Regions from separate parts of the Enterobacter sp. AC1 genome, predicted to be linked through region 3. Evidence: riboswitches for the same ligand, from Rfam matches in the RefSeq annotation. Region 3 holds a riboswitch; each other region holds the start of a gene.
The links. Region 3 has a riboswitch for thiamine pyrophosphate ahead of thiM (hydroxyethylthiazole kinase). Riboswitches for the same ligand answer to the same signal wherever they lie in the genome.

Region 1: linked by a shared signal. The riboswitch ahead of thiB (thiamine ABC transporter substrate binding subunit) and the one ahead of thiM (hydroxyethylthiazole kinase) in region 3 are both predicted to bind thiamine pyrophosphate.
Region 2: linked by a shared signal. The riboswitch ahead of thiC (phosphomethylpyrimidine synthase ThiC) and the one ahead of thiM (hydroxyethylthiazole kinase) in region 3 are both predicted to bind thiamine pyrophosphate.

The regions. Positions count from the first base shown of each region.
Region 1 covers NZ_JBNDIZ010000009.1:1,750-11,752, reverse strand. Annotated here, with positions in the region: gene leuA (2-isopropylmalate synthase) at 1-1,506, shown strand, start outside; gene leuB (3-isopropylmalate dehydrogenase) at 1,506-2,597, shown strand; gene leuC (3-isopropylmalate dehydratase large subunit) at 2,600-4,000, shown strand; gene leuD (3-isopropylmalate dehydratase small subunit) at 4,011-4,616, shown strand; gene M2433_RS20415 (sugar efflux transporter) at 4,881-6,059, opposite strand; gene sgrT (glucose uptake inhibitor SgrT) at 6,180-6,332, opposite strand; gene sgrR (HTH-type transcriptional regulator SgrR) at 6,421-8,076, shown strand; TPP riboswitch at 8,113-8,213, shown strand; gene thiB (thiamine ABC transporter substrate binding subunit) at 8,245-9,228, shown strand; gene thiP (thiamine/thiamine pyrophosphate ABC transporter permease ThiP) at 9,204-10,003, shown strand, end outside.
Region 2 covers NZ_JBNDIZ010000005.1:6,221-16,223, forward strand. Annotated here, with positions in the region: gene hemE (uroporphyrinogen decarboxylase) at 1-797, opposite strand, end outside; gene nudC (NAD(+) diphosphatase) at 836-1,609, opposite strand; gene rsd (sigma D regulator) at 1,705-2,202, shown strand; TPP riboswitch at 2,257-2,366, shown strand; gene thiC (phosphomethylpyrimidine synthase ThiC) at 2,445-4,340, shown strand; gene thiE (thiamine phosphate synthase) at 4,340-4,981, shown strand; gene M2433_RS14965 (HesA/MoeB/ThiF family protein) at 4,968-5,723, shown strand; gene thiS (sulfur carrier protein ThiS) at 5,707-5,907, shown strand; gene thiG (thiazole synthase) at 5,909-6,679, shown strand; gene thiH (2-iminoacetate synthase ThiH) at 6,676-7,803, shown strand; gene M2433_RS14985 (sensor domain-containing diguanylate cyclase) at 8,145-9,686, shown strand; gene M2433_RS14990 (PTS sugar transporter subunit IIB) at 9,867-10,003, shown strand, end outside.
Region 3 covers NZ_JBNDIZ010000003.1:284,677-294,679, forward strand. Annotated here, with positions in the region: gene yegS (lipid kinase YegS) at 1-326, shown strand, start outside; gene fbaB (class I fructose-bisphosphate aldolase) at 806-1,858, opposite strand; gene M2433_RS11125 (nucleoside permease) at 2,109-3,386, shown strand; gene M2433_RS11130 (ADP-ribosylglycohydrolase family protein) at 3,383-4,387, shown strand; gene M2433_RS11135 (PfkB family carbohydrate kinase) at 4,384-5,337, shown strand; gene M2433_RS11140 (GntR family transcriptional regulator) at 5,311-6,057, opposite strand; gene thiD (bifunctional hydroxymethylpyrimidine kinase/phosphomethylpyrimidine kinase) at 6,100-6,900, opposite strand; gene thiM (hydroxyethylthiazole kinase) at 6,897-7,667, opposite strand; TPP riboswitch at 7,703-7,799, opposite strand; partial or broken gene M2433_RS11155 (IS3 family transposase) at 8,012-9,123, shown strand; gene M2433_RS11160 (AbiJ-NTD4 domain-containing protein) at 9,230-10,003, opposite strand, start outside.

The sequences.
Region 1 (10,003 bases), on a different contig from region 3:
CTGAGTGTGAAAGAGAAACTGCAGATCGCGCTGGCTCTTGAACGTATGGGTGTCGACGTGATGGAAGTCGGTTTCCCGGTTTCGTCTCCGGGTGATTTCGAATCCGTCCAGACTATCGCCCGCACCATCAAAAACAGCCGCGTGTGTGCCCTGGCACGCTGCGTAGAGAAAGACATCGACGTTGCGGCCGAGTCGCTGAAAGTGGCTGAAGCCTTCCGTATCCACACCTTTATTGCGACCTCGCCGATGCATATCGCAACCAAATTGCGCAGCACGCTGGATGAGGTTATCGAACGTGCGGTGTATATGGTCAAGCGCGCACGTAACTATACGGATGACGTTGAATTCTCCTGTGAAGATGCGGGCCGTACGCCAATCGAGGATTTGGCGCGCGTCGTCGAAGCCGCGATCAATGCGGGCGCAAAAACTATTAACATTCCGGACACCGTCGGCTACACCATGCCGTTTGAGTTCTCCAATATCATTACCGGCCTGTATGAGCGCGTACCGAATATTGATAAAGCGATTATCTCCGTTCATACCCATGACGATTTGGGCCTGGCCGTTGGCAATGCCATCGCCGCGGTACACGCTGGTGCACGTCAGGTAGAAGGCGCAATGAACGGTATCGGCGAACGCGCAGGTAACTGCTCGCTGGAAGAAGTGATCATGGCGATCAAAGTGCGCAAAGATATTATGGACGTGCACACCCGCATCAATCACAACGAAATCTGGCGCACCAGCCAGACCGTCAGCCAGATTTGCAACATGCCGATTCCGGCCAACAAAGCAATTGTTGGTACCGGTGCCTTCGCGCACTCCTCCGGTATTCACCAGGACGGCGTGCTGAAGAACCGCGAAAACTACGAAATCATGACCCCGGAATCCATCGGCCTGAACCAGGTGCAGCTGAACCTGACCTCCCGTTCCGGCCGTGCGGCGGTAAAACACCGTATGGAAGAGATGGGTTATCAGGACAGCGATTACAACATGGATCAGCTGTACGACGCATTCCTGAAGCTGGCCGACAAAAAAGGTCAGGTGTTCGACTATGACCTGGAAGCGCTGGCCTTTATTAATAAGCAGCAGGAAGAGCCAGAGCATTTCCGTCTGGATTATTTCAACGTGCAGTCCGGCTCCAGCAACATCGCCACCGCCTCGGTCAAATTGGCCTGCGGTGATGAAATTAAAGCAGAAGCCGCTAACGGTAACGGCCCTGTCGATGCCATCTACCAGGCGATCAACCGCGTCACCGAGTACGACGTTGAGCTGGTGAAATATGACCTGACGGCCAAGGGCCACGGTAAAGATGCACTGGGTCAGGTCGACATTGTTGTTACCCACAATGGCCGCCGTTTCCACGGCGTGGGTCTGGCGACCGATATCGTCGAATCCTCCGCAAAAGCGATGGTGCATGTTCTGAACAACATCTGGCGCGCCGCCGAAGTCGAAAAAGAGTTGCAACGCAAAGCTCAGAATAAAGAGAACAACAAGGAAACCGTGTAATGTCGAAGAATTACCATATTGCTGTGTTACCGGGCGACGGTATTGGTCCGGAAGTGATGGCACAGGCGCTGAAAGTACTGGAAGCCGTTCGCGCGCGTTTTGCGATGAAAATTACCACCAGCCACTACGATGTGGGCGGTATTGCGATTGATAACCACGGTACGCCACTGCCGAAAGCGACCGTGGAAGGCTGCGAAAATGCCGATGCCGTGCTGTTTGGTTCCGTCGGTGGCCCGAAATGGGAACACCTGCCGCCTGCAGAGCAGCCAGAGCGCGGCGCGCTGCTGCCGCTGCGTAAACATTTCAAGCTGTTCAGCAACCTGCGTCCGGCGAAGCTGTATCAGGGTCTGGAAGAATTCTGCCCGCTGCGCGCGGATATCGCCGCCAACGGTTTCGACATTCTGTGCGTGCGTGAACTGACCGGCGGGATCTATTTCGGTCAGCCAAAGGGACGCGAAGGCAGCGGCCAGCATGAAAAAGCGTTCGACACCGAGGTGTATCACCGCTTCGAAATTGAACGTATCGCCCATATCGCGTTTGAGTCTGCGCGCAAACGCCGCCATAAAGTGACCTCCATTGATAAAGCGAACGTGCTGCAGTCTTCCATTTTGTGGCGCGAAATCGTCAGTGAAGTCGCGAAGCAGTATCCGGACGTTGAGCTGTCGCACATGTACATCGACAACGCGACGATGCAGCTGATCAAGGATCCGTCGCAGTTTGACGTCCTGCTGTGCTCGAACCTGTTCGGCGATATTCTCTCGGACGAATGCGCAATGATTACCGGCTCCATGGGCATGCTGCCTTCTGCAAGCCTGAACGAAGAGGGCTTTGGCCTGTACGAGCCGGCAGGCGGCTCCGCGCCGGATATCGCAGGTAAAAACATTGCTAACCCGATTGCGCAGATCCTCTCTCTGGCCCTGCTGCTGCGCTACAGCCTGGATGCAGGTGATGCAGCAACCGCAATTGAGAACGCCATTAACCGGGCGTTAGAAGAAGGCGTCCGTACCGGTGATTTAGCACGCGGCACGGCGGCAGTCAGTACTGATGAAATGGGCGACATTATTGCCCGCTATGTCGCGCAAGGGGTGTAATCATGGCCAAGACCTTATATGAAAAATTGTTTGATGCGCACGTTGTTTACGAGGCACCAAACGAAACCCCTCTGCTGTATATCGACAGACATCTGGTACACGAGGTGACCTCTCCTCAGGCGTTTGACGGCCTGCGCGCGCACAAGCGTCCGGTTCGTCAGCCGGGCAAAACCTTCGCAACGATGGATCACAACGTTTCCACCCAGACCAAAGACATTAACGCGTCCGGTGAGATGGCGCGTATCCAGATGCAGGAGCTGATTAAGAACTGCAACGAGTTTGGCGTTGAGCTGTACGATCTGAATCACCCTTATCAGGGTATCGTCCACGTAATGGGGCCGGAGCAAGGGATTACCCTGCCGGGCATGACCATCGTCTGCGGTGACTCCCACACCGCGACGCACGGCGCGTTTGGCGCCCTGGCGTTCGGGATTGGTACCTCTGAAGTTGAACACGTGCTGGCAACGCAGACTCTGAAACAGGGTCGCGCCAAAACCATGAAGATTGAAGTGAAGGGAAAAGCCGCGCCGGGCATCACCGCAAAAGACATCGTGCTGGCGATCATTGGCAAAACCGGCAGCGCAGGCGGTACCGGCCACGTGGTGGAATTCTGCGGCGAGGCCATCCAGGCGCTGAGCATGGAAGGCCGTATGACCCTCTGCAATATGGCCATTGAGATGGGCGCAAAAGCCGGTCTGGTCGCGCCAGACGACACCACCTTCAGCTATGTGAAGGGCCGTCTGCACGCGCCGAAAGGTCAGGATTTTGACGCTGCTGTCGCGTACTGGAAAACTCTGAAAACCGACGACGGTGCCAGCTTCGATACCGTGGTTACCCTGCAGGCAGAAGAGATTGCCCCGCAGGTGACCTGGGGCACCAACCCGGGCCAGGTGATTTCCGTCAACGACAGCATCCCTGACCCGGCGTCCTTCGCCGATCCGGTCGAACGCGCCAGTGCGGAAAAAGCGCTGGCCTATATGGGGCTGAAACCTGGCGTTCCGTTGACCGACGTCACCATTGATAAAGTCTTCATCGGCTCATGCACCAACTCCCGTATCGAAGACTTGCGCGCCGCCGCTGAAATTGCAAAAGGCCGTAAAGTGGCACCGGGCGTGCAGGCTCTGGTTGTTCCAGGCTCCGGTCCGGTGAAAGCCCAGGCGGAAGCCGAAGGTTTGGATAAGATCTTTATCGACGCGGGCTTCGAATGGCGCCTGCCAGGCTGCTCCATGTGCCTGGCCATGAATAACGATCGCCTGAATCCGGGCGAGCGCTGCGCCTCCACCAGTAACCGTAACTTTGAAGGCCGTCAGGGCCGCGGTGGGCGCACCCATCTGGTCAGCCCGGCAATGGCCGCCGCTGCGGCAGTCACCGGCCATTTCGCCGATATTCGCAGCCTGAAATAAGGAGACAATCATGGCAGAGAAATTTACCCAACATACGGGCCTGGTTGTCCCCCTGGACGCCGCTAACGTCGATACTGATGCAATCATTCCTAAGCAGTTTTTGCAGAAAGTCACGCGTACCGGTTTTGGTGCACATCTGTTTAACGACTGGCGTTTCCTGGATGACAAAGGTGAAGTGCCTAATCCGGAGTTCGTTCTGAACTTCCCGGAATACAAAGGCGCATCCATTTTGCTGGCGCGGGAAAACTTTGGCTGCGGTTCATCCCGTGAACACGCGCCGTGGGCCCTGACCGACTACGGTTTTAAAGTGGTTATCGCACCGAGCTTCGCCGATATCTTTTACGGCAACAGCTTCAACAACCAGCTTCTGCCCGTCACGCTGAGCGACGAACAGGTTGATGAGCTGTTCGCCCTGGTGCAGGCGAATCCGGGTATTTTGTTTGAAGTGGATCTGGAAGCAGAAGTGGTGAAGGGCGGAGATAAGACCTACAGCTTCAGCATTGATGCGTTCCGTCGTCACTGCATGCTGAACGGTCTGGACAGTATTGGCCTGACGCTCCAGCACGAAGACGCCATCTCAGCGTACGAGAAAAAACAGCCTGCGTTTATGAGCTAAAGGCAATGGCCCGCAAAAAGCGGGCCATTGATTTGACTACGTTTTGGCATTCCAGCCTCCTTATTGCTTTTCGGCAATGAAGAGACTAACCTCGCAATGTGGGTTGTGAAGTTGGTCTCCCCATCAGTTTTGATGTGGGACTCTCCACTGTTTGCCTCTTGCGAAAGCCTGAGGCAAACAGCCTCAAGCACCCGCCACGCACTCTATTCCCCTTCTTCGTACCTGTCAGAAAGTCGTTCCATTTCGTGAAGCCGTCTTCCAGAATCAAACGTCTTTGACCCGGCAGGTCAGCCCAAGCGTAACCACCGAAATCGCCGTAATCATCCAGTAAACCGAGGCATGGCCATAGCTTTGCGCCAGCGCCCCCTGAATCACCCCCGCCAGAATTACCCCCGTCGAAATACTGTTGGTAAAAAGTGTGGTCGCCGAGCCGGCGCGGCCTGGCATGAGGTCCTGGAACCAAAGCATGCCGATCCCGGCGACAATGCCAATAAACACGGCGTTGAACAGCTGCAGCACCAGCAGCGCTTCGCGCGAATGGAAAAAGATCAGCCCCGCGTAAAACAGCACCCCAGCCGCCACCGCGACGATCATCATCCGACGCTTTCCGAAACGCTTAACGTAATAACCCGCCAGGATCATCGCCGGGATCTCCAGCCCGGCCGCGGTACCCATTAAGATCCCGGCGAGCTTGTCCGGTAAGCCCAGTGAGCTGCTGATCCACAGCGGCATGTCGATGATGTACATGGTGTTGCAGGTCCACATCAGCGTGGAGGCAATAAACAGCATGCGGACGTTTTTGTCCTGCCAGCCGCTCACCTGAGTCATCGGTTTATCCGTCGTTTGCTCGACCCGGGCCACGGACGGCAGCGCAAAAGCAATCAGCGCCAGGCTGATGACAAAAATCCCTGCCGCAATGGAAAACATGGCGGTAAAGCCATAGTTCAGCGCCAGCATGAAGGCCAGCGGCGGGCCGATGACCCACGCCAGCGAGAGCTGGGCACGCATCACCGAGCTAAACATCACCACTTCCCGCGCCGAGTTATCCGCATATTCACGCGCCAGGGCGAAAAGCTGCGGCATGGCGGTATTCGCCAGCGACGCCAGCAGCACGCCACAGGTAATGAGCGTCAGGTAATCACGATTGAACGCAAAGAGCAGCGCGTTGCCTACGGCCATGGCGCAGCAAAAGAGGATCAGCTTGCGGCGATCGCCCTGGCTGTCCGATCGTTTCGCCAGCGCGAGGCTAACGAGGATCCCGGCAATGGCGTTGACGGTATAAAACAGCCCCACCCAAAACGGCTGCGCGCCCACCTCGCGGCTGAGGAACAGGCTCAGCGTCGGCGCCTGTAGCGCCCCCGCCACGCCCATCATAAAGGCCACCAGCATAAAAGCGGCATAGACGCCGTTCAGGCGTCGCCCCATCGTCATCAACCAGAGCATGCGCAAGTCCTTGTGAAAGCGAATCGAAACCGGGTGAAAGAATAAACGAAAAAAGCCAGCAAAAACATTTTGCTGGCGGGTGATTAGCACCAATACTCAGTCACACATGATCGAGGCGAGTTAGCGAGAAGAGGTCGGTTTCGTAACGTCCCACTGCATCAGGTCTTCCAGAATTTTCAGCCGTTGCTCTGCACACTGGCGGGCCAGCCAGGACGTTCCTTTTGTCGCTGAAAAATAGTGCTGATAAAACTGACGTGCGGTAGACCTCTTCATAATTTACCTCCTCACTTCATCGGTAAGGATTATTGGCTTAATATAGGGATTAATAAATTGCTGATTTTTTGTCAGGAGTTCCCCTTTTATGCCTTCCGGTCGACTGCAACAACAATTCATCCGCCTCTGGCAGTGCTGTGAGGGGCAATCGCAGGAGACCACGCTGAACGAGCTGGCCGACCTGCTTAGCTGTTCCCGCCGCCATATGCGCACGCTGCTCAATACCATGCAGCAGCAGGGCTGGTTAAGCTGGGAAGCGGAGGCGGGACGCGGCAAACGCTCGCGCCTGACCTTCCTCTATACCGGATTGGCGCTGCAGCAGCAGCGCGCCGAAGACCTGCTGGAGCAGGACCGAATTGACCAGCTGGTACAGCTGGTGGGCGACAAAGCCGCCGTGCGCCAGATGCTGGTTTCGCACCTCGGACGCAGTTTCCGCCAGGGCCGCCACATCCTGCGGGTCCTCTACTATCGGCCGATGAAAAATCTGTTGCCCGGCACGGCCTTACGCCGCTCAGAAACCCATATGGCCCGGCAAATTTTCAGCGGGCTGACGCGGATAAATGAGGAAAATGGGGAACTGGAAGCGGATATCGCGCACCACTGGCAGCAGCTTTCTCCTCTTCACTGGCGATTCTTTTTACGCCCCGGCATCCACTTTCACCACGGCCGCGAGCTGGAGATGCGCGACGTCATCGCCTCTCTGGAACGCGTCCGCAAGCTGCCGCTCTACTCGCATATTTCGCGCGTTCACTCCCCAACGGCGTGGACGCTGGATATTGAACTGTCCCAGCAGGACAAGTGGCTTCCCTGGCTACTGGGCTATGTGCCGTCAATGATTTTGCCCGGCGAGTGGGAGTCGATGAACAATTTTGCCAGCCAGCCGGTTGGCACCGGCCCCTATTCGGTCTCCCGCAATAATAATAACCAGCTGAAAATCCGCGCGTTCGATGACTATTTTGGCTATCGGGCGCTGATCGACGAAGTAAACGTGTGGGTATTGCCGGATCTGAATGAAGAGCTGAGCGCCGGCCTGACGCTGGAAGGCCCAACCACGGGAGAAAAAGCCGTGGAGAGTCGCCTGGAGGAGGGATGCTATTATCTGCTGTTTGATGGCCGAACCCATCGCGGGGCAAACCATGAGGTACGTAAGTGGATCAGCCACGTGTTATCCCCCTCCAATTTGATCTACCACGCGGAAGAGCAGTACCAGACCTACTGGTTCCCGGCGTACGGCCTGCTTCCGCGCTGGCACCACGCCCGCCCGGCGCACTGCGATAAACCCGCAGGCCTGGAATCCATCACCCTGACCTACTACCGCGAACACGTGGAGCATCGTTTTATCGCCAGGATCATGACCAGACTGCTGGCAGCAGAAGGTGTCAGGCTGGACATCAGGGAAGTGAACTATGACGAATGGCACCAGGGGGAACTTACCAGCGATATCTGGCTGAACAGCGCCAACTTCACCCTGCCGCTCGATTTTTCATTATTCTCACACCTGTATGAGGTCCCGCTGATCCAGCACTGCATCCACCGCGACTGGCAGCAGGATGCAGCCCTGTGGCGTGCAGGCGAAATGAATCTTGCCGTATGGTGCCAGCAGCTGCTGTCTGAACAGGCGATCGTCCCCTTGATCCACCACTGGCTGATGATCCAGGGACAGCGCAGCATGCGCGGTTTGCGGATGAACACCCTGGGCTGGTTTGATTTCAAATCGGCCTGGTTTGCGCCGCCGGAACCATAACGCTTTCGTAATATTCACCAAATCATTACAATAGCGCCGTTCTCAACGGGGTGCTGCATCACAGATGTGCGCTGAGATAATACCCGTCGAACCTGATCCGGATAACGCCGGCGAAGGGATTTGAGGCTGTCGCTCAAAATCCTTTGCCACTCAACTTTGAGGTGCAAAGTGTTAAAAAAAGCTCTTCCCCTGCTGGCGCTGTTTGCGCTGCCTGCTTTTGCTAAGCCCGTTCTGACGGTCTACACCTACGACTCTTTTTCTGCCGACTGGGGCCCTGGCCCGGTCGTCAAAAAAGCCTTTGAAGCTGACTGTAACTGCGAACTGAAGTTTGTGGCGCTGGAAGATGGCGTCTCGCTGCTCAACCGTCTGCGCATGGAAGGTAAAAACAGTAAAGCCGACGTGGTGCTCGGGCTGGATAACAATCTGCTGGACGCTGCCTCACAAACCAAACTGTTTGCCAAAAGCGGCGTAGCGGCAGATGCCGTTAACGTACCTGGCGGCTGGAAAAACGACACCTTTGTGCCGTTCGACTACGGCTACTTTGCTTTTGTTTACGACAAAAACAAGCTGAAAAACCCGCCGAAAAGCCTGAAAGAGCTGGTAGAAAGCGACCAGAAATGGCGCGTCATTTATGAGGACCCGCGCACCAGTACGCCGGGTCTGGGCCTGCTGCTGTGGATGCAAAAGGTCTACGGCGATAAAGCGCCGGAAGCGTGGCAAAAACTGGCCGCCAAAACCGTCACCGTGACCAAAGGCTGGAGCGAAGCCTATGGCCTGTTCCTGAAAGGCGAAAGCGACCTGGTGTTGAGCTACACCACCTCTCCGGCCTATCACATTATCGCCGAGAAGAAAGACAACTACGCGGCTGCTGATTTTGCTGAAGGGCATTATCTGCAGGTGGAAGTGGCCGCGCGCACCGTCGCCAGCAAACAGCCGGAACTCGCAGAAAAGTTCCTGAAATTTATGGTTTCGCCCGCGTTCCAGAACGCCATCCCGGCAGGTAACTGGATGTATCCCGTCACGAACGTTGCGCTGCCGGCAGGTTTCGAGCAGCTGACCAAACCAAAAACCTCGCTGGAATTTACGCCGCAGCAGGTCGCCGCGCAGCGTGCAGCATGGGTAAGTGAATGGCAACGCGCCGTCAGCCGCTGATTCCCGGCTGGTTACTGCCCGGGCTGCTCGCCGCCGTAGTGATGGTGGCGGTCAGCCTGGGGGCCTTTCTTGCGTTGTGGTTTAACGCACCGGAGAGCGACCTTCTCGCCCTCTGGCACGACAGCTACCTCTGGCACGTGATCCGGTTCTCCTTCTGGCAGGCGTTTCTTTCTGCCCTGCTGTCGGTGATCCCGGCTATTTTTCTTGCGCGCGCGCTCTATCGCAGGCGTTTCCCCGGCAGGCAGGCGCTGCTGCGCCTGTGCGCCATGACGCTGATCCTGCCCGTGCTGGTGGCGGTATTTGGCATTCTGAGCGTTTACGGTCGCCAGGGCTGGCTGGCTTACCTGTGGAGTCAGCTTGGTCTTGAATGGACATTCTCCCCCTACGGGCTGAAGGGCATTCTGCTGGCGCACGTGTTTTTCAATATGCCGATGGCGACGCGACTCTTTTTGCAGGCGCTGGAGAACATTCCCGGCGAACAGCGTCAGATTGCCGCCCAGCTTGGCATGCGCGGCGCGTCATTCTTCCGCTTTGTCGAATGGCCGTGGCTGCGCCGCCAGCTTCCCCCCGTGGCGGCATTAATCTTTATGCTCTGCTTTGCCAGCTTTGCCACCGTGCTTTCGCTCGGCGGCGGACCGCAGGCGACGACCATTGAGCTGGCGATTTACCAGGCGCTGAGTTACGACTACGATCCCGGGCGCGCCGCGCTGCTGGCGATGGTGCAGATGGGATGCTGTCTTGCACTGGTGCTGCTGAGCCAGCGGCTGAGTAAAGC
Region 2 (10,003 bases), on a different contig from region 3:
GCGTCGCAGCCGGTTGCCGCCATGGCTTCCAGCCACTGACCGCCACCTTTGGTGAACAGCGTTACCGGCACGCGGCGACCTTCGTTCTCGCGCAGCAGGCCGTCGACAATTTTGTGCATGTAGTACAGGGAGAACTGCTGATAATCGCGCCCGGTCAGCACACCACCCCAGGTATCAAAAATCATGACCGACTGTGCACCCGCTTTAATCTGCGCGTTGAGGTAGAGCGTGACGCTCTTCGCCAGCTTGTCGAGAAGCGCATGCAGGGCCAGCGGCTCGGCGTACATCATCTTTTTAATCATGGTGAAGGCTTTGCTGCTGCCGCCTTCAACCATATAGGTCGCCAGCGTCCACGGGCTGCCGGAGAACCCAATCAGCGGCACGTCGCCTTTCAGTTCGCGGCGAATGGTGCGCACGGCGTTCATCACGTAGCCCAGTTCACCTTCCGGATCGGGGATTGGCAGCTTATCCACGTCGGCTTTGCTTTTGATTGGGGAGGTGAAGCGCGGGCCTTCGCCGGTTTCGAAATAGAGCCCAAGGCCCATGGCATCCGGAATGGTCAAAATGTCCGAAAAGAGAATGGCAGCATCCAGCGGGAAGCGGCGCAGCGGCTGCAGCGTGACTTCGCAGGCCAGCTCGGCGTTTTTGCACAGCGACATAAAATCACCCGCCTGCGCGCGCGTGGCTTTGTACTCTGGCAGATAGCGTCCCGCCTGGCGCATCATCCACACCGGGGTGACATCAACGGGCTGGCGCAGCAGCGCACGCAGATAACGATCGTTCTTCAGTTCGGTCATTTTTGCAGTTCCTTAAGCGTCATGGCCTCAGTGTAACACTACTCATACTCGGCCCGACACATCGCCACGGTATCTTCTATCAGCCGACGCGCTACGGTGCCCGGCGGAGGCAACAGCGGTAAATCATCATAGCGATACCAGTTCGCTTCCAGCAGTTCTTTCTGGTCGATAACAATTTCACCGCTGTCGTAATCGGCCATAAAGGCTGTCATCAACGACTGCGGGAACGGCCACGGCTGAGAGGTGACGTAGCGCAGGTTTTTGACCTTAATCCCGCTCTCCTCCATCACTTCGCGCGCCACCGCCTGTTCCAGCGTTTCGCCCACCTCGACGAAGCCGGCCAGCACGGTGTGAATGCCGTTGCGATGACGGGTGTGCTGCGCCAGCAGGATGGAATCCTCCCGGCGGATAGCGACGATAATGCACGGCGCAATCTGGGGATAGTAGCGTTCGCGGCAGTGGCTGCAGAGCATCGCCCACTCGGTTTTGCTCCGGTGCATGGTATGACCGCAGTAGCCGCAGTATTTATGCGAGCGGTAAAACTCCGCCAGCTGCACGCCGCGCCCCGCCAGCTGGAACAGACCCACGTCCAGATCCAGCACCTGGCGCACCGATCCCATATCCTGGCGGCGAGGCTGTTGGATCAACCACACCGCATCCCCCTGCCATTCGCCGATCTTCAGCGCAGGGAGTCCCACAAGATCGAACGCCTCTGCTGCGCCATAAGGGATCTCTCCGCCAGGAAGCCATAATTTTTGTTCGTGACTGACGATCCACCAACCCAGATCTGATTTTTCAATAATACGATCCATATCTATTGCACTACCTTCGCTTCACTGACATGTTGTTAGCATTGTGGTTACATTTTGGATAAGCAGATTCAATCCTAAACCTTGCGGAGTCGACCATGTTAAACCAGCTAGAGAGCCTGACTGAGCGCGTTAGAGGAAGTAACAAACTGGTGGATCGCTGGCTACACGTGCGCAAGCATCTACTCGTGGCTTATTACAATCTGGTCGGTATTAAGCCTGGCAAAGAATCGTTTATGCGACTGAATGAAAAATCGCTGGATGATTTTTGTCAGGGCCTGGTCGACTATCTGTCCGACGGCCATTTCAATATTTATGAACGCATTATCCGCGAAATGGAAGGGACAACGCCGTATTTAGCGGCCAGCAAACTCTATCCGCTGCTGGAAGCCAACACCCAGCAGATCATGGATTACTACGATTCCACGCTTGAGAACGCCATCGATCACGACAACTATCTTGAGTTCCAGCGGGCGCTTTCCGACCTTGGTGAAGCGCTGGAAGAGCGATTCACGCTGGAAGATAAGCTGATCGCCCTGGCCCTGGATAACGGCCTGGATGTCAGCCACGAAGATAACATCGTGCGCCCTGCTTGAGTTCTTAATCGTTAACGAGTAATTTACAACCATTCGCCCCTCTCACGAGGGGGATTTTTCTTGTCGGAGTGCCCAGTGTGAAAGCACGGGCTGAGACCGTTAATTCGGGATCCGCGGAACCTGATCAGGCTAATACCTGCGAAGGGAACAAGAGTCACACTGCTGTTGTATCGCCCCCGGGCGATCCTCTCTTGCTTCATCCGTCGTCTGACAAGCCATGTCCTTCACTTTTGGAATGAGCTATGTCTACTGCAAAACTGACCCGCCGCGAACAGCGCGCACAGGCCCAACGCTTCATTGATACCCTGGAAGGCACCGCTTTCCCGAACTCTAAACGCATCTACATTTCCGGCTCGCAGGCCGATATCCGCGTCCCGATGCGTGAAATCCAGCTTAGCCCGACGCTTATCGGCGGCAGCAAAGATAACCCGCAGTATGAAGACAACGAAGCCGTACCGGTGTATGACACCTCCGGCCCGTACGGCGATCCCTCTGTGACTATCAACGTCCAGCAGGGTCTGGCAAAGCTGCGCCAGCCGTGGATTGATGCACGTAACGACTGCGAAGAACTGAGCGTGCGTAGCTCTGCATATACCCAAGAACGCCTGGCCGACGACGGTCTGGACGAGCTGCGCTTCGCCGGGCTGCTGACGCCGAAACGCGCCAGAGCGGGCAAACGCGTGACCCAGCTGCACTATGCGCGTCAGGGGATCGTCACGCCGGAGATGGAGTTCATCGCCATCCGTGAAAACATGGGCCGTGAGCGCATCCGCAGCGAAATACTGCGCCACCAGCATCCGGGCGAGGGCTTTGGCGCTCGCCTGCCGGAGAACATCACGCCGGAGTTTGTGCGTGATGAAGTGGCCGCCGGCCGCGCGATTATCCCCGCCAACATCAACCACCCGGAATCCGAGCCGATGATTATCGGCCGCAACTTCCTGGTGAAGGTCAACGCTAACATCGGCAACTCGGCCGTTACCTCCTCCATCGAAGAAGAGGTGGAAAAGCTGGTCTGGTCAACGCGCTGGGGCGCGGACACGGTGATGGACCTCTCCACAGGCCGCTATATTCACGAAACCCGCGAGTGGATCCTGCGTAACAGCCCGGTCCCAATCGGCACCGTCCCGATTTATCAGGCGCTGGAGAAAGTGAGCGGCATTGCTGAAGACCTCACCTGGGAAGCCTTCCGCGACACGCTGCTGGAGCAGGCTGAACAGGGGGTAGATTACTTCACCATTCACGCGGGCGTACTGCTGCGCTACGTGCCGATGACGGCGAAACGCCTGACCGGTATTGTCTCGCGCGGCGGCTCCATCATGGCGAAGTGGTGCCTCTCGCATCACCAGGAAAACTTCCTCTACGAACACTTCCGCGAGATTTGCGAAATCTGTGCCGCGTACGATGTCTCTCTGTCGCTGGGCGACGGCCTGCGTCCGGGCTCCATTCGCGATGCCAACGATGAGGCGCAGTTTGCCGAGCTGCACACGCTGGGTGAACTGACCAAAATCGCCTGGGAGTATGACGTGCAGGTGATGATTGAAGGCCCGGGACACGTGCCGATGCAGATGATCCGCCGCAACATGACGGAAGAGCTGGAGCACTGCCACGAAGCGCCGTTCTATACCCTGGGGCCGCTGACCACCGATATTGCGCCAGGCTATGACCACTTCACGTCCGGGATTGGTGCGGCGATGATCGGCTGGTTCGGCTGCGCCATGCTCTGCTACGTGACGCCGAAAGAGCACCTCGGCCTGCCAAACAAAGAGGATGTAAAGCAGGGGCTGATTACCTACAAAATTGCCGCCCATGCCGCCGATCTGGCCAAAGGCCATCCGGGCGCGCAAATCCGCGATAACGCCATGTCGAAGGCGCGTTTTGAATTCCGCTGGGAAGACCAGTTCAACCTGGCGCTGGACCCGTTCACCGCCCGCGCCTATCACGATGAGACCCTGCCGCAGGAATCGGGCAAAGTCGCACACTTCTGCTCCATGTGCGGACCGAAATTCTGCTCGATGAAAATCAGCCAGGAGGTGCGCGACTACGCCGCCGCGCAAACCATTGAAGTGGGCATGGCGGACATGTCTGAAACCTTCCGCGCCAAAGGTGGCGAAATCTACCTCAAAAAAGAGGAGGCGTAATGTACCAGCCCGATTTCCCACCCGTTCCCTACCGTTTAGGACTCTATCCGGTGGTGGACAGCGTAGCGTGGATCGAACGTCTGCTGGAGGCAGGCGTTCGCACGATCCAGCTGCGCATCAAGGATAAACGCGATGACGAAGTGGAGGCTGATGTTATCGCCGCCATTGCGCTGGGGCGTCTATATAACGCCCGTCTATTTATCAACGACTACTGGCGACTGGCCGTTAAGCACCAGGCCTACGGCGTGCATCTGGGCCAGGAGGACTTAGAAACAACGGATCTGAGTGTTATCCGCGAAGCCGGATTACGGCTGGGGGTATCAACACACGATGACATGGAGATCGACGTGGCGCTGGCGGCCCGCCCCTCTTACATCGCGCTGGGCCACGTTTTCCCGACGCAGACCAAGCAGATGCCCTCCGCACCGCAGGGACTGACGCAGCTGGCGAGTCACGTCAAACGCCTTGCCGATTATCCCACCGTTGCTATCGGTGGGATTAGCCTGGAACGGGCTCCGTCCGTGCTGGAGACGGGCGTCGGCAGCATCGCCGTCGTCAGCGCCATCACCCAGGCCGCAGACTGGCAGTCTGCCACCCAACAGCTGTTACAGCTGGCAGGAGCTGGCGATGAACGATCGTGATTTTATGCGCTACAGCCGTCAGATCCTGCTGGAGGATATCGCCATCGACGGGCAGCAAAAGCTGCTTGCCAGCCGGGTGCTGATTGTCGGCCTGGGCGGATTAGGCGCGCCCGCGGCGCTCTATCTGGCAGGTGCCGGTATCGGCACGCTGGTGCTGGCCGACGATGACGACGTTCATCTCAGCAACCTGCAGCGACAAATCCTCTTTACCACCGGCGATATCAACCAGCCTAAAGCGCACATCACCCGGCAGCGGCTACACCAGCTTAATCCGGACATCGAGTTGGTTGCGCGACAGGAACGTCTTTGCGGCGAGAGCCTGCACCGTGAAGTCGCGCTTGCCGACGTGGTGCTGGACTGTACCGACAACATGGCGACGCGCCAGGCGATTAACGCCGCCTGCGTGGCAACTAACACGCCGCTTATCACCGCCAGCGCGGTAGGGTTCGGCGGGCAGATGATGGTCCTGACGCCACCGTGGGCGCAGGGCTGCTATCGCTGCCTGTGGTCGGATAATGCCGAGCCGGCGCGCAACTGCCGCACGGCGGGCATTCTTGGTCCGGTGGTCGGCGTGATGGGCACGATGCAGGCGCTGGAGGCCATCAAGCTGCTCAGCGGCATGGAGGCGGAACGCAATACGCTGCGGCTGTTTGATGCCCGCTCCAGCGGCTGGCGCCATCTGGCGTTACGCCGCGCCAGCCGTTGTCCGGTATGTGGAGGCCGCGATGCGCATTCTGTTTAACGATGAGCCGATGAGATGCGACGACGGGCTCACCGTTGCCGTACTGCTCGACAAGCTGCGCCAACTCAAGCCGGGAACGGCGCTGGCGCTCAATCAACAGATCCTGCCGCGCGAGCAGTGGGAACATCAGCAGGTCAACGAAGGCGACCAGATCCTGCTGTTTCAGGTTATCGCAGGGGGCTGAGATGTTACGTATTGCCGATAAAGTTTTTGACTCGCACTTGTTTACCGGAACCGGAAAATTCGCCTCGCCGCAGCTGATGGTGGATGCCATTCGTGAAAGCGGCAGCCAGCTGGTGACGCTGGCGCTCAAGCGCGTGGATCTGCGCCACCACAGCGACGCTATTCTGGCTCCCTTACTGGAAGCGGGCGTCACGCTGCTGCCCAATACCTCCGGCGCGAAAACCGCCGAAGAGGCGATTTTCGCCGCACAGCTGGCCCGGGAGGCGCTCGGCACGCGCTGGCTGAAGCTGGAAATACATCCGGATGCCCGCTGGCTGCTGCCTGACCCCATCGAAACACTGAAGGCCGCTGAAAAGCTGGTGCAGCAAGGGTTTACGGTCCTGCCTTACTGCGGCGCCGACCCGGTCCTGTGTAAACGGCTGGAAGAGGTCGGCTGCGCCGCCGTCATGCCGCTGGGAGCCCCCATCGGCTCCAACCAGGGGCTGGAAACCCGGGCGATGCTGGAGATCATCATCGAACAGGCCAACGTACCGGTGGTGGTGGATGCGGGTATTGGCGTGCCAAGCCATGCCGCGCAGGCGCTGGAGATGGGTGCCGACGCGGTGCTGGTGAACACGGCTATTGCGGTTGCCGACGATCCGGTCATGATGGCGCGTGCGTTCCGCATGGCCGTAGAGGCCGGCCTGCTGGCAAGGGAGTCTGGCCCGGGTTCGCGCAGTTTTCAGGCGCAGGCCACCAGCCCGCTGACCGGCTTTCTGGAGGCGATCTCATGAGCACGTTTACCGAGCGCTGGCGGGAGCTAAACTGGGACGACATTGCCCTGCGGATCAACAGCAAGACGGCTGCCGACGTGGAGCGCGCGCTGCATGCCCGTCATCTGACCCGCGAGGATCTGATGGCCCTGCTCTCCCCGGCGGCCAGCGCGTACCTCGAACCGATGGCCCAGCGAGCCCAGAGGCTTACCCGTCAGCGCTTTGGCAACACGGTGAGCTTCTACGTGCCGCTCTATCTCTCAAACCTGTGCGCCAATGACTGCACCTACTGCGGTTTCTCTATGAGCAACCGCATCAGGCGAAAAACGCTCGATGAGGATGAGATTGCCCACGAGTGTGCGGCCATACGTGAGATGGGCTTTGAGCATCTTCTGCTGGTTACGGGCGAACATCAGGGAAAGGTGGGAATGGACTATTTCCGTCAGCATCTTCCCGCCATTCGTCGTCAGTTTGCGTCTTTGCAGATGGAAGTGCAGCCCCTGTCACAGGACGAGTACGCGGAGCTAAAAACGCTCGGGCTGGACGGGGTGATGGTCTATCAGGAAACCTATCACGAGGCGACGTACGCCCGACACCACCTGAAGGGCAAGAAACAAGACTTCTTTTTCCGGCTGGAAACGCCGGACAGGCTGGGTCGCGCGGGGATCGACAAAATCGGTCTGGGCGCGCTGATCGGTCTCTCCGACAGCTGGCGGGTGGATTGTTACATGGTGGCGGAACATTTGCTGTGGCTTCAGCAGCACTACTGGCAGAGCCGTTATTCCATCTCTTTCCCCCGCCTGCGGCCTTGCGCGGGAGGGATTGAACCGGCCTCGCTGATGGATGAACGCCAGCTGGTACAGACCATCTGCGCGTTTCGCCTGCTGGCGCCGGAGGTTGAATTATCCCTCTCAACGCGTGAGTCCCCGGCGTTTCGCGATCGCGTGATCCCGCTTGCGATTAACAACGTCAGCGCCTTTTCCAAAACGCAGCCTGGCGGCTATGCCGACGATCGTCCGGAGCTGGAGCAGTTTGTCCCGCATGACGGACGGCGTCCGGAAGCGGTCGCCGCGGCCCTGACGGCACAGGGCCTTCAGCCCGTCTGGAAAGACTGGGACAGCTGGCTGGGAAGAGCCTCGCAATAACGTTGCAACGCACCGCAACGCGGTTAAAAATTGTCGAGGGACTACGGAAAGTCACCACCGGATGATTGCCAGCACTCATCCGGTTTTTTATTGTCACCGCGTTAGCAACGGATGCTGACCAGGGCGAAAAGCTTCTTCCTCGTTTCGCCCTGCCTCTGATTTATTTTATTGCACAAAAAGCGCCCGCTCGTTTGATAAGTATTTTCTTAGTGATTCTTAAGATAAATCATCCCATCAAAAATCGTGTTCCGTATAATTCACCGTTAACCGCAGGACAGCGACTATGCTGAGAGGATATCGGCAGACGAAAAGTATTCACCATCAGGAACGATGCACAGCCCATGGCACTTCACAGCAAAAAGCTCTCTTTTACCCGGCCAATCATGCTCAGCTTCGCGGGGATCCTCTGCAGTTTTGCGGTGATCGCGATCGCCGTGACGCTTTCACAGAGAAAGGATTTTCTTGAGGATTATCATAAAATTAATAGCAATTTCACGCATAACCTGGCGGTGAACTACACCGAATCTATCCTACGTGAAAACGACTATATCCTTGGCCGCTCTGCCATGTATTTTGCGCGCAACGACAGGTTAAACGAGACGCTCAACGTCAACCCGACCCAGGGGCTACAGATGATGATGCATCTGCAGAACCTGATGCCGACCGTATCCTCCATCTCGCTGGCCGACACGCAGGGGCATTATCTCCGCGCACCGGAAGTGCTCCCTACTGAGAAAAGTAAAACCTTCGATCCGCGGACGCGGCCATGGTTTGTCGCCCAGGCGGAAGCCAGCATCTTCAGCCACTATACCCGTCCCTACATGGACTACTTTACCGGTCATCCAACGGTCACGCTTTATAAGCCTTTGATTTCTCCTGAAGGCAGACTGAAGGGAACGATCGCGTTTCATCTTGATTTGACGTCAATGGGCTACACCCTGCGTCAGATGGTGGCGCCCGTTCAGGGGGAATTCTTTGTCGTCGAACGCGATGGCGCCGTCGTGCTGCACCCTGATACAGGCGCGCTCTTCAAACAGTACGTGAGCGAAGCGCTGATGGACAAAATGACCAGCGGTGAAGGCCATTTTTACGACAACAAAAGCAACGCCTGGTATTACTACTACTCGTTTACCAACCCGGACTGGTTTGTTATTTACCGGGTATCGGGTGAGACGCTCACCGATATTACCCGCCACGAAACGACGATCGTTGGCTGGGGGTTCGCGCTGGCGGCCATCATCATCATCCTCTTCGGCCTATACCTCCGCCACGCCTCGCGTAGCGTGCTGATGCACATTATCAACGCCATCAAAACCGGCGAAGTCAGCGAAGCTCCGCGTCTGGAAGCGATGCTGAGCCACACCATTCAGTCCAATAAAGAGCGCGAGATGGCGTATGTGCGCCAGGCAACGCACGATGCGCTGACGGGCTGTAAAAACCGTCGCGCGTTCGATAGCGACGTTGCAGAGCTGATGAATACCCAGCAGCCTTTCGCGATGGCGCTGGTGGATATTGATAACTTCAAATCGATTAACGATACGCTGGGCCACCTGACCGGTGATATCGTCCTGCGCAACGTCGCCCGCGAAGGGATCCAGATAATGCAGCCACATCACGTCTCGGTTTACCGCTACGGTGGAGAAGAGTTCGCGGTGGTCTTCCTGGCTGAGCAGATACCCTCCGCGCTTTCATTGCTGGAAGCGTGGCGTACCGCCGTTGAAAAACGCGTCTGGCGTGAAGAGAACCTGCGGGTGACGTTCAGCGGCGGTCTTGGAGAGTGGCATTTCGAACCGCTGGAGCAGTTTGTAGGAAGCGTTGATAACGCCCTCTACAGCGCGAAGCAGCAGGGAAAAAACCGCATTATTCGCACGTCTATCAGCTAATTCCCCCTCTTTCACCCTGCCCGTTTCGACGGGCCGGGCACACACCAATACAAAATTGTAACCGGTTTCAGAAAATCATCGGTTTCTTTGTGATGCCTGACACACAATCGCGGTAAAGCGGTTGTTGAAGCGTTCTGCACGGGATAATTATCAGTAAACACATGTAGATCGAGGCTGATTATGAAGAACATCGTTTTATGCTGTGCCGCGGGAATGTCAACCAGCATGCTGGTTCAACGTATGAAAGACGCCGCACAGAAAAAAGGGGTTGAAGTCACCATTAAAGCCGTTCCGGTTGCGGAGTTTAAAGACAACAT
Region 3 (10,003 bases):
ACGCGCTGGTGATTGGCATTGGCAATGGACGCCAGGCAGGCGGCGGGCAGCAGCTATGCCCGGAAGCGCTGATCAATGACGGTCAGCTACAGCTGCGTATTTTCACGGGCGACGGTCTGCTGCCCGCGCTGTTTACCACGCTGACGCAGCCGGAAGAGAGCCCAAATATCATCGCCGGAAAATCGGCGTGGTTTGAAGTGAATGCCCCGCACGGGATGACGTTTAACCTCGACGGGGAACCGCTGAGCGGGACGCAGTTCCGCATTGAGGTCTTGCCCGGCGCGCTGCAGTGCCGGCTGCCGCCGGACTGTGCGCTTCTGCGCTGATGTTTCACATGGCGCGCGATGATGCACTCTCACACCGGGCTGAGGGATCCCCGGTAATTTTTTAACCAGAAGCAGTGAATGTTGCTTCAGGAAAATGAATGGCTTACAGCGATGCCCTGGTCCGGCTGTAAATCGCCGAGGCGTTTCCGGAAGGCCGGGGCGAGGCGCAGGGATGCGCCGAGAGGGCGTGGCCTGCAGGGATGCAGGCTCATGCCCGACCCGATAGCCTGAAGGAATAAGCTGAGGGAACCGCGAAGCGGCGATTTACCGCCGGGAGCCCGGGTTGCCAGGGTGGTGGCGAGTGAGCCACCCTGGCACGTTCACCGGTCATGTCGTTACAGAGTAGCAAGGAACATGAAGTGAACGGAATGACCACCAGAGCCGTATGTTCCCCCTCACCCCAACCCTCTCCCTCAAGGGAGAGGGAGTCGTCCGTGCAGGCATTATTTTGTGGGGAACCCTCAGCCCAAATGGAAGCGTCAGGCAATCGTCACTTTACTGTCCAGATAGACGTCCTGAACCGCATTGATCAGCTTCACGCCGTCGGCCATCGTTTTCTTAAACGCCTTACGGCCGAGGATCAGCCCCATGCCGCCCGCGCGTTTGTTGATAACCGCCGTACGAACCGCGTCTGACAGGTCAGTATCCCCGCCCGCCGCCCCGCCGGAGTTAATCAGCCCGGCACGGCCCATATAGCAGTTCGCCAGCTGGTAGCGCACGAGGTCGATCGGGTTATCGCTGGTCAGCTTGCTGTAAACGCGGTCATCGGTGTAACCGAAGTTCACCGCTTTGTACCCGCCGTTATTCTCAGCCATTTTCTGCTTCACGATATCCGCGCCGATGGTGGCCGCCAGGTGGTTCGCCTGCCCGGTCAGGTCTGCGGACACGTGGTAATCCACGCCGTCTTTTTTGAACGCATTGTTACGCAGGTAAGCCCACAGCACGGTCACCATTCCCAGCTCGTGCGCGCGCTCAAACGCCGCAGAGATCTCTTCAATCTGACGGCGAGACTGTTCAGAGCCGAAGTAAATCGTCGCCCCGACGGCAACCGCCCCCATATTGAACGCCTGCTCAACGCTGGCGTAGAGCGTCTGATCATATTCGGTGGGGTAGCTGAGGGTTTCGTTGTGGTTCAGCTTCACGAGGAACGGAATGCGGTGGGCATAGCGACGCGAGACGGAGGCCAGCACGCCGTAGGTGGACGCCACGCAGTTACAGCCCGCTTCAATCGCCAGCTCAACGATGTTCTTCGGATCAAAATAGAGTGGATTCGCCGCGAAAGACGCGCCCGCCGAGTGCTCAACGCCCTGGTCTACCGGCAGAATAGAGAGGTACCCCGTGCCGCCGAGTCGCCCGGTGTTGTAGAGCGTCTGCATGTTTCGCAGAACCGCAGGCGGACGGTTGTTGTCGATCATCACGCGGTCAACGTAGTCGTGACCAGGCAGATACAGCTGGTCGGCTGGAATGGTCATACAACGATGCTGTAAAAGGCTGTCGGCGTCTTTGCCAAGCAACTGCGCAATATCAGTCATGTGATACTCCCGTAAGTCCGACGTCGTGTCGGTGTGTGTTTATCCAGTCCCATTATTTATGGGCAGACTAAGCCTGGTACCGACTTAACAGATTTTCCACCATTTGCATTTTTTTTCAGCACAATCTGCTGGCTCGATTCGTGTACAACAAAACTGTTACATTGATCAAACAATCGCCTCAAAGGTATTTAAAAGGTATTATTAAGTGGTATGTTAAAGGCGTACCCTCTCTGACATGCAGGATTAAAAAATGAAAACGAAAGTCCAACTGTCATTCATGATGTTTGTTGAATGGTTTATCTGGGGAGCCTGGTTCGTGCCGCTGTGGCTGTGGCTGAGCAAAAGCGGGTTTACCGCCGGGGAAATCGGCTGGTCCTATGCCTGTACCGCGATTGCCGCAATCCTCTCCCCTATTCTTGTCGGCTCGCTGACGGACCGCTTCTTTGCCGCGCAGAAAGTGCTGGCGGTGCTGATGTTTGCCGGCGCGATTCTGATGTACTTCGCCGCACAGCAAACCCAGTTCAGCACCTTCTTCCCGCTGCTGCTGGTTTACTCCCTGACCTATATGCCCACCATTGCGCTGACCAACAGTATTGCCTTCGCCAACGTTGAAGACGTCGAGGCCGATTTCCCGCGCATCCGCGTGATGGGCACGATCGGCTGGATCGCCTCCGGGCTGGCGTGCGGCTTCCTGCCGCAGATGCTGGGCTATAGCGATATTTCTGATACCAATATTCCGCTGCTGATGACGGCCGCCAGCTCCGCCCTGCTCGGCGTATTTGCCCTGTTCCTGCCGAACACCCCGCCGAAAAGCACCGGCAAGCTGGATATCAAAGTGATGCTGGGCCTGGATGCGCTGATCCTGCTGCGCGACAAAAACTTCCTGGTGTTCTTCTTCTGCTCGTTCCTGTTCGCCATGCCGCTGGCCTTCTATTACATCTTCGCCAACGGCTATCTCACCGAAGTGGGGATGAAAAATGCCACCGGCTGGATGACGCTCGGCCAGTTCTCCGAAATCTTCTTTATGCTGGCGCTGCCGTTCTTCACCAAACGCTTTGGTATTAAGAAGGTCTTACTGCTGGGCCTGATCACCGCCGCTATCCGCTACGGTTTCTTCGTTTACGGCGGTGCAGAGCAGTACTTTACCTATGCCCTGCTGTTCCTCGGCATTCTGCTACACGGGGTGAGCTACGACTTCTACTACGTAACCGCGTATATCTACGTGGACAAAAAAGCGCCGGTGCATATGCGCACCGCCGCGCAAGGCCTGATTACGCTGTGCTGTCAGGGGTTTGGTAGCCTGCTGGGTTACCGCCTCGGCGGCGTAATGATGGAAAAAATGTTCGCATACAAAGAGCCGGTGAATGGGTTGACCTTCAACTGGGCCGGAATGTGGGCATTCGGCGGGATCATGATTGCCGTGATTGCCGTGCTGTTTATGCTGTTTTTCCGCGAATCGGACAAAGAGATCACTGCAATTGAGGTGGTTGATGGCGATGCTGCGCTGACACAAGGGGAAGTTAAATGAAACAAGAACGTGTTCTCGGTGCCCTTTACGGGCAGGCGTTAGGGGATGCGATGGGCATGCCGTCGGAGCTGTGGCCGAGAAAGCGCGTCAAAGCGCACTTCGGCTGGATAGATCGCTTCTTACCCGGCCCGGCTGAGAATAACGCGGCCTGCTATTTCAGGCAGGCAGAGTTCACCGACGATACCTCAATGGCGCTGTGCCTGGCGGATGCGATTATTGAGTGCGAGGGGGAAATTAACGCGGATGTTATAGGCAAACATATTCTGCGCTGGGCGCTCGATTTCGACGCCTTTAACAAGAACGTGCTCGGCCCGACGTCAAAAATCGCGCTTAACGCGATTCGTGACGGAAAGCCGGTCAGCGAGCTGGAAAACAACGGTGTGACCAACGGGGCGGCGATGCGTGCCTCCCCGCTGGGCTGCCTGCTCCCGGCGACGCGGCTGGAACACTTTGTGGCGCAGGTGGCGCTGGCCTCCAGCCCGACCCATAAATCGGACCTCGCGATTGCCGGCGCGGTGGTGATTGCCTGGGCGGTGTCACGCGCTATCGACGGGGAAAGCTGGCAGAACATCGTCGATGCCCTGCCGGGTATCGCCCGCTACGCGCAGGAAGCGAAAACCACCACCTTCAGCGCGTCGCTGGCGGCGCGTATTGAGCTGGCGCTGAAGACCGTGCGGGAAGCCAACGGCATCGACTCCGCCAGCGAGCAGATTTATCAGCTTATTGGCGCGGGAACCAGTACCGTTGAGTCCGTTCCGGCGGCCATCGCGATGGTCGAACTGGCGGGAACCGACCCGAACCGCTGCGCGGTGCTATGCGCCAACCTGGGCGGCGACACCGACACCATTGGCGCAATGGCGACGGCCATCTGCGGGGCGCTCCACGGCGTGCAGGCCATTGACCCGGCGCTCAAAGCCGAGCTCGACGCGGTTAACAGGCTCGATTTCGGCCATTACTGCGAGAAACTGTTGCACTACCGGGAGCAAAGGGAGGGCGTATGAATTCATTTGCCCAACGTCTCGACGCCCTGCACGCCGCGCGCCCGGTGACGGTGCTGGGCGCGGCGGTGATTGACGTCATCGCCGACGCCTACGCCCTGCCCTGGCGCGGGTGTGACATCGAGTTAAAACAGCAGGGGGTGAATATCGGCGGCTGTGCGCTGAACATTGCCATCGCCCTGAAGCGGCTCGGGATCGCCGCGCAAAACGCCCTGCCCGTCGGCCACGGCGTGTGGGCGGATATTATCCGTAACGCGATGGCAAAGCAGGATCTGCACAGCGCGGTGGAGGCTGAAACCGGCGACAACGGCTGGTGCCTGGCGCTGGTGGAGCCAGACGGCGAGCGCACCTTTATGTCGTTTAGCGGGGTGGAGAACCAGTGGCAGCAGCGCTGGCTTGATGCGCTTCATGTTCCGCAAAACAGCCTGGTCTATTTGTCCGGCTACCAGCTGGCCTCGCCGTGCGGCGAGCTGCTGACGGGCTGGCTGGAAGGATTGCGGGACGTGACGGCGTTTATCGATTTCGGCCCTCGCATCGCGGATATCCCCGACGCGCTGATGGCGCGGATCATGGCCTGCAGGCCGATCGTGTCGCTCAACCGCCAGGAGGCGCAACTTGCCGCTGAACGGCTCGGCGTGGAGGTCGAAACGCTAGGAACACAGTGGCAGCAGCGCTTCGGCGCCGCGCTGATTGTGCGGCATGATAAAGACGGTGCCGCCTGGTATGACGGCGACGCCTCGGGCGTTATTCCGGCGTGCCCGGCTACGGTCGTGGACACCATTGGCGCAGGCGATAGCCATGCGGGCGGCACGCTTGCCGGGCTGGCGGCGGGATGGTCGCTGGCGGAAGCGGTGCAGCTCGGCAACGCGGTCGCCGCCTGGGTGGTCAGCCACCGCGGCGGCGATTGCGCCCCCACTCGCGAGGCATTACTCCTCGCACACAAAGACGTATAGATCGCTGCGGCAGTAGCTGATGCTGTACTCAATCGGCCGGTGTTGCTGATCGAGCGCGACCTGCTTGATCACCAGCACCGGTATTTTTTCATCCATCCTGATGTGCGCCTGAAACTCGCTATCCGGCATGCGGGCGCTGACGCGCGAGCGGGTGCGCTGCGGGAAGATATTCTGGCTGCGGAAGTAATCGTAGAGTGAGATACCGATCGCATCCGGATCGGGAATTAACCCGACCGGCACCCAGGACTCCTCAATCGAGACCGCGTCCTCGTCAACGTAGCGAATACGCTTGAGCAGGAATACCTCGCTTTCGGGAGGAATTGAAAGGTGATTCGCCACCTCTTCCGGACACTTCACCACCCGCTTGTTGACCCACAGCGTATTCGGCTTCTGGCCGCGCAGCACCACCTGCTGGGAAAAACCGCGCGCCTCTTTGAGCGAGTATTCAAAGATGTTGTTGATTTGCGTTCCATAGCCGCGGGCGCGGGTCACCACGCCCTCTTCCTCAAGCGCCTGCATCGCTTTACGCACGGTGATGCGCGACACGCCGGTTAACTGACTCAGATCGCGCTCGCCGGGCAAAATATTGCCGTGCTCCAGCACCCCGCTGCGCACCGCATTTTTTACCGTTTCGGCAAACTTCAGGTACAGCGGCGTGTTGTCGGGCGTGGCGATCCGTTCATTCAGTTGAGCGATTAACCGGGTATGCGCTTGTTCCATCTCTGTTTTTCTCAGGCGTGGTGTATCCTGCCAGTATAAGGCCTACCACCATGCATGAAAATGGTGAACCGGCCCAATACCGTGACCGACCTCCAGACTATCCGCTTTTGCCAGCGCCGCCGAGAGCCAGGCTTTCGCTTCCTGCACCGTATCGGCCCAGCTTTCATGCCGTGGGCGCAGCGCCGCCAGCGCGGCAGAGAGCGTGCACCCGGTGCCGTGGGTATTTTTGGTCTGCACGCGCGGCGCGGTGAAGCGCAGCTCGCCATCGCGGGTGAAGAGCCAGTCCGGGCTTTCCGCGTCATCCAGATGCCCGCCCTTCATCAGCACCGCCCCGCAGCCCATTGCCAGCAGCGCATTCCCCTGCTCTTTCATCTCGCGTTCAGTTTGCGCGTGCGGCGCACCTAACAGCGCGGCGGCTTCGGGCAGGTTTGGCGTAATGAGCGCCACCTGCGGCAGCAGCTTTTTGCGCAGCGTCTCAACGGCGGAAGCGGAGAGCAGCGGGTCACCGCTTTTTGCCAGCATGACGGTATCCAGCACCACGTTTTGCACCTGATAGCGTTGAAGCCGTTCCGCCACCGCTTCAACAATATCCGTCTCGGCCAGCATGCCGATTTTGGTGGTATCGATGCGCACGTCGCTGAACACCGAATCCAGCTGCGCGGCGACAAAATCAGGCTCGATACGGTAGACCGACTGCACGCCGCGCGTGTTTTGCGCCACCAGCGCGGTAATGACCGAGCAGCCGTACGCGCCAAGCGCGGAGAACGTTTTCAGGTCGGCCTGAATGCCTGCTCCGCCGCTGGGATCGGTGCCGGCGATGGTCAGTGCGTTAATCCGCTTCATGCCTGCTCCTCCAGCGTGTACAGCGCATCCAGGAACGCGCTGGCAAAACTGCCCGGGCCACCAGACTGCGCAACGGCGATCGTTCCGGCCCGCTTCATCCATCCGCAGGCGGCAGCGACGTTATCCAGCCGATCGCCCGGCAGCGAGCAGCTCGCCGCCACAACGGCAGAGAGCGCGCACCCTGTGCCCACCACGCGCGTCATCAGCGGATCACCGCCCGTGACCGTGCGGGTTCGTTGTCCGTCCGTGATGTAATCCACCTCACCGGTGACGACCACGATGGCATTAATCTGGCGGGCCAGCGCCTCGGCAGCAGGCACCGCGCTGGCGGCGGTGTCGGTGGTATCAACGCCGCGCCCGCCCGCGCTCATGCCGGCAAGGGCCAGAATTTCGGAGGCATTGCCGCGAATGGCCGCCGGCTTCAGGGCGAGAATTTGATGGCAAAAACGGGTGCGGAACGCCAGGGCGCCGACGGCAACCGGGTCCAGCGTCCAGGGTTTTCCTGCCGCCACCGCGCCCTCAATCGCCCGGCGCATCGACTGGGCGCGCGGCGACGTCAGCGTGCCAACGTTAATCAGCAGCGCATCGGCCATCCCGGCAAACTGTTCGGCCTCTTCGGCCTCAATCACCATCGCCGGGGATGCGCCAAGCGCCAGCAAAACGTTAGCCGTAAAGGTCTGCACGACATCGTTGGTCATACAATGGGTAAGCGGAGAACGGGTTCGGAAGTGGTGTAAAACGTGTAAATCGAGCAGGTCAGGCTGCATAGTTTCGCTCCTGCCTTGCGTGAAGAAGCGATGACCGGGAAGGCATCTGACTTCCCTACGCTGGCATTATCCAGATCAGGTAATACGGGTATTTCTCAGCCTTCATAAAGAAGGGCACCCCGAGTCATTTGGTAAAACAATCTTCTGATTTCTCGCCAGCTTAAGGTAAGTGGCTCGTTAGCACAAGCCCGCCTTCCCGGTCATCGTTTCTTCACGCAGAAGGAGCAACGCACTATTTCACTTTTATACTAGTTTTAACACAGCGATTATCACTGACCTGCTACCCGTTGATTAATAAACCTCGATGTAAGTAATATCTTCATAAGCCACATGAGGACATCCCCATGAAGAAGCGTTTTTCCGACGAACAGATCATCAATATTCTCCGCAAGACTGAAGCCGGGGTTTCTGCCCTGAGCTCTGTCTTAAGCACGCCATTTCCCACGCCACCTTTTTATAACTGGCGCAAGTAGTATGGCGGTATGGAGGTTAAACGCCTGAAGTCGCTTGAGTAAGAGAGCACCAGACTCAAGAAGCTGCTTGCCGAAGCCATGCTTGATAAGGAGGCACTTCAGATGGCTCTGGGGCGAAAGCACTGACGAAAGACCACAAGCGGGAAGCCGTTAAGTTTATGTGTGATGCGACCGGTCTGTCGCAACTTCATGCCTGCAGGCTTATAGGTTTGTCTCTGTCGACCTGCCGCTACGAGGCTCAGCATCCGGCGGCTGATGCGCATTTATCAGGGCGCATCACTGAACTGGCACTCGAGCGCAGGCGTTTTGGCTACCGCCGCATCTGGCTGTTACTGCGCCGTGAAGGCCTTCATGTTAATCACAAGCGCGTGTACCGCCTTTATCATCTCAGTGGGCTGGGCGTAAAACGCAGACGGCGTCGTAAAGGCCTGGCAACGGAGCGTCTGCCGCTGCTCCGTCCGGCTGCACCCAACCTGACCTAGTCAATGGAATTCGTCATGGAAGCGCTGGACACCTGTCGCAGGATCAAGTGCCTGACCTATGTGGACGGCTTCACGAAGGAGTGTCTGACAATTATCACCGCATTCGGGATTGCAGGCGTTCAGGTCACGCGTATTCTGAACAGTATTGCACTGTTTCGAGGCTAACCGGCAACGTTATGAACGGACCAGGGACCGGAGTTCACTTGCCGCGCACTGGATCAATGGGCCTTTGAGCATGGTGTTGAGTTACGGTTAATCCAGCCGGGTAAACCAACGCAGAACGGATTTATTGAGAGCTTTAACGGACGATTTCGCGATGAATGTCTGAATGAGCACTGGTTCAGCGATATCGTTCACGCCAGGAAAATCATTAACGACTGGCGGCAGGATTATAACGAGTGTCGGCCACATTCGGCACTGAATTATCAGACACAACCAGAGCTTGCCGCACGGTGGCGAAATGGAAAATGTGAAGGTAAACAAACCGACATGACTAACTGACGGTTGTATCTAATACTCGGGGCAGGTCAGGCAAGCTATGGAGGAGATGAAAATGTACAGCAGATGCATTAAAATGCGAGACTTTATTAGCCTCGCATTATGATAATTAATCACTCATCTTAGAAATAAGATAATTACTGAACGCGCTACAGATAACCAACATGTAACGAGCTTCCTCTAAGGTTGGCTCTTCACTTCCATCCATTAAAGCGTGACGTATTCCGCCTTGGTCACTTGTATATCCGTATAGTTGTTGGAAGGCCCGTTTCATTGCTGGATGAATATGCCCTTTATCCTCAATAGTTTTAAGGCAATCTCCAAGAGTTCCTTTATCATTACCGGAGATTTTTTTGCAGAGGGATTCAATAGCAGAAATAGATTCTTTAATTGAGTTTCTAAAGTCAGGTTGTTCCCTGTTAGAAAGTAACTCTAATGCACATTCGAAATGTTTTCTTGAAGAATCACTGCCAGTGTCAATACCTTCTTGTATGCTTTCAACCTCAACAGAGGTGGACACAGGAACAACCATACCCTCAATAATGGAGTATGCTAACCCTTCGGATTTGAAAACAGAATTCAAATATATTGATAAATCATCGAAGCTTGTCCCTTGAGTTTCATTAACAATAAACTCAATAAGGTCGTAAACATGATACCAAGGAGCGCTAATTATAGCCCTCTTAACCTCCCCTACTAAATCTGGGGCACCTACGGTAGAACGGTATATTGGTACTTTAGACGAATCATTTTTTAAAAAATTAACCCATACACTTCTAACAATATTTTCTATAGTATCATTGGTCTGACTTCTATACCTCAATAGCTCCTCATGGATGCAGTTCCACATAGCCATTCTGGAGTCTTTAGTAATACTGTCTAC